Pseudosulfitobacter sp. DSM 107133: one gene and its partner. The protein of the gene in region 2 interacts with the protein of the main gene of each other region in a pairwise test. Links are inferred from orthologs where the notes say so. Each region holds a gene or a part of one and is shown on either strand. Other genes may lie near its edges. The genes, in order: recA and dprA.

Region 1 (3,088 bases), 750 kb from region 2 along the record:
TGGTGCGTCTTGCCCGGTCCGTCGGGATCGCTGTGCGACACATCGGCGCTGGCCTCGATCAGGCTGCGCATCAGGTCGGTATCATAGTTGTCGTGCTTGCCCTGCAACAACGCCCCGATCCGCTCCAGCCCCATGCCGGTGTCGATCGACTGCATGTCCAACGGCACCATCGAGCCGTCTTCGAACTGTTCGTTCTGCATGAAAACGACGTTCCAGATTTCGATGAAGCGGTCGCCGTCTTCTTCGGGCGATCCCGGAGGGCCGCCCCAGATGTGGTCACCGTGGTCATAGAAAATCTCGGTGCACGGACCGCAGGGACCGGTCGGACCCATCTGCCAGAAATTGTCGGAAGTGGTGATGCGAATGATGCGATCATCGGGCAGGCCTGCAATCTTTTTCCACAGGTTCGCGGCCTCGTCATCGGTGTGATAGACGGTAACCAACAACTTTTCCGCCGGAATTCCAAAACCTTTGGTCAGCAATTCCCAGGCATAGGTGATCGCTTCTTCCTTGAAATAGTTGCCAAAGCTGAAATTGCCCAGCATTTCAAAGAACGTGTGGTGGCGTGCGGTATAACCCACGTTATCCAGATCGTTGTGCTTGCCGCCGGCGCGCACGCATTTCTGCGCAGTGGTCGCGCGGTTGTAATCGCGGGTTTCAACGCCTGTGAAAAGGTTCTTGAACTGGACCATGCCCGAGTTCACAAACATCAACGTCGGGTCGTTGCGCGGAACCAGCGGACTGGAGGACACGATCTGGTGCCCCTGCTTTTCAAAATAGTTCAGAAATGTGGATCGTATGTCGTTCAGCGTGGGCATGTGGTGTGGGCCTTTTTTGGCGCGGAAGGTAGCTTTGCGATGGGATACCTGCCCATCTGGCCGCTGTCCACCATGCAAAGCGACACCCGAAACGCACAAGGCGCACCAATGTGGCGCGCCTTGAGAAAATCACAGGGTTACGCGCAGGTCATCCGTCCAGCACATCATCGCCGCCATCCCCAAAGGAAGCGCCGAAATCCAGTCCGTGCGCTGCGCGTATCTTGTCCTCGATCTCGATGGCGACAGAGGGATTGTCCTTGAGGAACTGTTTCGAATTCTCACGGCCCTGCCCCATGCGTTCATCCCCGTAGCTGAACCAGGAGCCGGATTTTTCGACGACACCCGCCTTGACCCCCAGATCCAGCAGCTCGCCCATTTTCGAGATGCCCTCGCCGTACATGATGTCAAACTCGACCTGTTTGAACGGCGCTGCCACCTTGTTCTTGACGACTTTGACGCGTGTGGCGTTGCCGACAACTTCGTCGCGGTCTTTCAACGATCCGATGCGACGGATATCAAGACGCACCGAAGAGTAGAATTTCAGCGCATTGCCGCCCGAGGTGGTTTCGGGCGAGCCGAACATAACGCCAATTTTCATACGGATCTGGTTGATGAAGATGACCATGCAGTTGCTGCGGCTGATCGAACCGGTCAACTTGCGCATGGCCTGGCTCATCAGGCGGGCCTGAACGCCAACGCTGCTGTCGCCCATATCGCCCTCAAGCTCCGACTTCGGCGTCAGCGCCGCAACCGAATCGACAACAACCATGTTGACCGCCCCCGAGCGCACCAGCGTATCGGTGATCTCAAGCGCCTGTTCGCCCGTGTCGGGCTGCGAAATCAGCAGTTCGTCAATATCCACGCCCAGTTTTTTGGCGTAATGCGGGTCAAGCGCGTGTTCGGCGTCGACAAAGGCGCAAACACCGCCGGCTTTTTGCTGCTCGGCAATACAATGCAGTGTCAACGTGGTCTTACCCGAGGATTCAGGGCCGTAAATTTCGATGATGCGGCCCATGGGCAAGCCGCCGATGCCCAGTGCAATGTCCAGGCCCAGCGATCCGGTTGAACTGGCGGTGATATCCTGGATGGCCCCTTCGGCACCCAGTTTCATGATCGAACCCTTGCCGAATTGCCGTTCAATCTGTGCCAACGCACTGTCCAGCGCCTTTTGTTTATCCGCTTGTTTCTTGTTGTCCATGGTCAATAGATCTGCCGTTGCCATTGTTATCGTCCCTTAGTGTCATACCCCGAAGGGGGCGGCAATCGCTGCCTGTGCTGCGCCGATGTTCCTATTGTGTTCTGTATGCGGACAAAATGAGAACATTTCAATCAAATTTTTGCTGTCCCACATTGAGGCAAAAATTGTTAAAGAGTGGTGAACGGTATAAAGTTCCAAAGAAATTTGCGAGGTCATTCACTTAAATGCTTGTTTTCTTTAAAGAACGTCTGGCCTTCCTTTCAGTCCCAAAAACCGGAACCACCGCATATGAAAGCGCGTTGCGTGTGCGCGCGGACATGTCGATATCCGAGCCTCCCATGCTGAAACACGCGCCAGTCTATCGCTACAACCGTTTCGTGCGGCCGATGTTTCTCAAGGTGTGTGACACCGAGCTTGAGCTGATGGCTGTGATGCGCCACCCCGTCAGTTGGCTGGGGTCGTGGTGGCGCTATCGTCAGCGACCGTTTATGGCGGGCAAGCCGAATGCGACCCACGGGATCAGTTTCGATGATTTTGTTCTGGCTTATATGAAAGGCAACAAGCCCGGGTTTGCCGATGTGGGCAGCCAGTTCAAGTTTCTCGAAGCGCAGCCAAACGGTGTCGGTGTAACCCACCTGTTTCGCTATGAAGATCAGCCGCGGTTGCAGGCGTTCTTATGTGCACGACTAGACGTATCGCTGAATCTTGCCCGCGAAAACGTGTCGCCTGAAATGCCCTTAAACCTCTCGCCCGAGGTTGAAAAACGGTTCCGGCGCAAGTTTTCCGATGAATTCGACCTTTACAACAGCATTGCCTGACCGAAGTCAGTGCAACTGTTTGTGAACCGTTTCCGTTAGTTCAACCAGTGAAAATGGTTTGGGCAGGAACACCGAATTCGGTATTGTTGCCTGATCGTCATTCAGCTTGTCCTCGGCATAGCCCGACACAAACACCACACGCACTTCGGGTCGCGTTTTCAAGGCTTCTCGCACCCAGCTAGGCCCATCCTTGCCCGGCATTACGACATCCGTGACAAACAGATCGACGTTCAAATCGGAATCTTCCAGTGTTT
Region 2 (3,242 bases):
CGGTCCGCATATAGGTGATATAGCCCGCCTCATACAGACGCTGTGCCGCGCTCATGGTCTGGCGCGCGCCCATGCCGAACTTGCGGCTGGCTTCCTGTTGCAGGGTCGATGTCATGAACGGGGCGGAGGGGTTGCGGTTGGCAGGCTTGGCCTCGACCGACTGGACCTTCAGGTCGCGGCTGCTGATCGCCTGCACGGCCATTTCGGCCTGTGTGCCGTTTTCAATGTCGTAACGGTCCAGCTTCTTGCCGGCCAAGGTGGTCAGCCGCGCCTCGAATTCCTGTCCGCGCGGGGTCGCCAGCAATGCCTTGACCGACCAGTATTCGCGGGCACGGAAGGCTTCGATTTCCATCTCGCGTTCGGTGATCAGGCGCAGACAGACCGATTGCACGCGCCCTGCCGATTTCGCGCCGGGCAATTTGCGCCACAGGACGGGGGACAGGTTGAAGCCCACCAGATAGTCCAGCGCGCGGCGGGCGAGGTAGGCCTCGACCAGTGGCATGTCGACCTGACGGGGATTCTTCATCGCCTCTGTGACGGCGGTTTTTGTGATCGCGTTGAACACCACCCGCGAAACGGGGGTGCTTTTGGTGATCGACTTGCGCTTGGTCAGCGCCTCTTGCAGGTGCCAGCTGATCGCCTCGCCCTCGCGGTCGGGGTCGGTTGCGAGGATCAGTTCGTTGTCGTTTTTCAGGGCGTCTGCGATGGCTTTGACATGCTTTTTGCTGTCGCTGCCAATCTCCCAAAGCATCTCGAAATCATGTTCGGTGTCGACCGAACCGTCTTTCGGGGGCAAGTCCCGCACATGGCCGTAAGAAGCCAGCACGGTGTAATTGTCACCCAGATATTTGTTGATTGTCTTGGCCTTGGCCGGAGATTCGACGACGACGACTGGCATAAATGATGCACCTCGGGGACAGTAAAACTTGCGCGTCTATGGCGGCGCTAGATGTGGGGTGCAAGCATTGAATGTCAACACGCCATCGTATCAGGCCCCCGTCGAGGTCCTTAATTGGGGCGTGTCAGCAGGCCGCCGGGGCTGCGTTCGATGTGTCCGTCCAGTTCCAGTTCCAGCAAAACCGGGGCTACATCGGAAGGGGCTGCCGCGATGTCGCGTATCAACTGGTCCTCGGCCAGCGGGGAAGGGCCCAGACGGTTCAGGATCTGGCTGTGCAGGGCGGCGGTTTCGCGCAAAGTGCGCCGGTCGCGGACCGGCTTTGGCGGTGGTGTGTGCGGCAGGTCCATCGGCAGGGCAGGTGCGCGCGGCGCCAACGGAGCCAGCGCCTCGATCACATCTGCGGCATTGCGGATCAACGTGGCCCCGTCGCGGATCAGCATGTTGCAGCCAGAGGCGCGGGCGTCCAGCGGGCTTCCGGGCACGGCCAGCACCTCGCGGCCCTGATCCAGCGCGTCGCGGGCGGTGATCAGGCTGCCGGACTTTGCCGCAGCCTCGACCACAATCGTGGCGCGGCTCAGCCCCGAGACGATGCGGTTGCGCGGCGGAAAGTGGCGCGCCATCGGTTGCAGGCCCATGGGCTGCTCCGACAACCGCAACCCGTGTTCGGGAATTGCCAGCGCCAATTCGGTGTTTTCCGCCGGATATATCATGTCGACACCGCCCGCCTGTACGGCCACGGTGCCGGTGTCCAGCGCGGCGGTATGCGCTGCGGCGTCGATGCCGCGCGCAAGGCCCGAGACGATCACATGGCCCGCCGTCGCAAGTTCGCGCGCCAGCGATTTGGCCATGCGGGAACCAAGGCTGGAGGCATTGCGCGCGCCCACAATCGAAATCATCGGGCGTTCCAGCACGGCAAGGTCGCCAATGGCCCACAGAAACGGGGGCGCGTCGGCCAGATCGCGCAGCGCAGCGGGATAGTGCGGTGCGGTCTGGGAAATCAGAGTTGCCCCGGCCGTCTGGCCGGCTTTCAGCTCGGCCTCGATGACGGCAACGGGGCAAGGGGTGTAGTTTTCCACACCAGCAGCGCGCGCCAGTTCCGGCAACGCATCAAGCGCATTTTGCGCTGTGCCATGTTCGATCAGCAATCTGTTGAACGTCGAGATACCGACCCGGCGAGATCGCAACAGGCGGAGACGAAGAAACCAATCGTCTTCCGGGGTGGGTGGGAGTGGGGGGTGAATGGAAGAAGGACTTAATCCTCGATCTGTCATCCGTCTCTCCGCCTGTTGCTGCAAGTGTTATGCAGGGTCGAGGTTAACAACCAGTGAAAGAATCAGCCTTCTTTCGACAGAAACTATCAAATGAATTGGCCCTTTCCTCAGCCGCCGCTGCCGCCCACCGTCAGACCGCCGATCATCAACGTCGGCTGGCCCACGCCCACGGGCACCCATTGCCCCGCCTTGCCGCAGTTGCCCATGCCGGGATCAAGCGTCGGATCGTTGCCGATGGCGCGAATCTTTTGCAGCGCCGTGGCGCCGTCGCCGATCAGGGTTGCGCCTTTGACCGGTGCCCCGACCACACCGTTCTGAACGCGATAGGCCTCGGTGCAGGAAAACACGAATTTGCCGTTGGTGATGTCCACCTGACCGCCGCCAAAGCCAACAGCGTAAATGCCGTCTTTCAGGTCGGCCACGATGTCACCCGGCGCGACAGTGCCACCCAGCATATAGGTGTTGGTCATGCGCGGCATCGGGGTGTGGGCGTAGCTTTCGCGCCGCCCGTTTCCGGTGGGGGCGACGCCCATCAGCCGCGCGTTCTGGCGGTCTTGCATATAGCCCACCAGCACGCCGTCCTCGATCAGCACATTGCGCGCGCTTGGGGTGCCTTCGTCGTCGACACTGATCGACCCGCGCCGGTCGGGGATGGTGCCGTCGTCCAGCACGGTCACGCCCGGGGCAGCAATGCGCTGTCCCATCAATCCGGCAAAGGCAGAGGACCCCTTGCGGTTGAAATCCCCCTCAAGCCCGTGGCCAATCGCTTCGTGCAGCAGAATGCCCGGCCAGCCGGGGCCAAGCACCACGTCCATCACGCCCGCAGGGGCGGGAATCGCATCCAGATTGACCACAGCCACCCGCAAGGCCTCGCGGGCCTTGGCCTGCCAGTCGGCGGGGTCCAGCAGGCCATCAAGGCCCACACGCCCGCCGCCGCCCGCGCTGCCCGATTCGCGCCGGCCGGCCTGTTCGACAATCACCGACACATTCACACGGGTCATCGGGCGCACGTCGCGCACCGATCCGCCTTCGGGACGCAAGATTTCAACCTCTTGCAAAGACGCGGCAATGGT

The links.
Region 1: the proteins of dprA (region 2) and recA interact in binary tests that used the Bacillus subtilis proteins (3 or more experiments, as listed by UniProt). The link is inferred for Pseudosulfitobacter sp. DSM 107133 from one-to-one orthologs.

The regions. Positions count from the first base shown.
Region 1 is NZ_CP085154.1:2,114,675-2,117,762, forward strand. Bases 4-2,764 are described here. They hold recA (recombinase RecA), read right to left. Parts: upstream 2,041-2,764; coding sequence 967-2,040; downstream 4-966. Other genes in these bases: alaS (alanine--tRNA ligase), read right to left, coding at 4-818; DSM107133_RS10435 (hypothetical protein), read right to left, coding at 2,059-2,232; DSM107133_RS10440 (gamma-glutamyl kinase), read left to right, coding at 2,241-2,764. In the rest of the region: more of alaS, read right to left, coding at 1-3; more of DSM107133_RS10440, read left to right, coding at 2,765-2,834; DSM107133_RS10445 (ATP-binding protein), read right to left, coding at 2,841-3,088. UniProt on the Bacillus subtilis protein: Multifunctional protein involved in homologous recombination, DNA repair and competence.
Region 2 is NZ_CP085154.1:1,364,881-1,368,122, forward strand. Bases 90-3,004 are described here. They hold dprA (DNA-processing protein DprA), read right to left. Parts: upstream 2,170-3,004; coding sequence 1,009-2,169; downstream 90-1,008. Other genes in these bases: topA (type I DNA topoisomerase), read right to left, coding at 90-898; tldD (metalloprotease TldD), read right to left, coding at 2,277-3,004. Also shown: more of topA, read right to left, coding at 1-89; more of tldD, read right to left, coding at 3,005-3,242. UniProt on the Bacillus subtilis protein: Protein that helps load RecA onto ssDNA during transformation. Binds cooperatively to circular ssDNA, is able to bridge different segments of DNA. Favors the loading of RecA onto SsbA- or SsbB-coated ssDNA and formation of RecA-DNA filaments.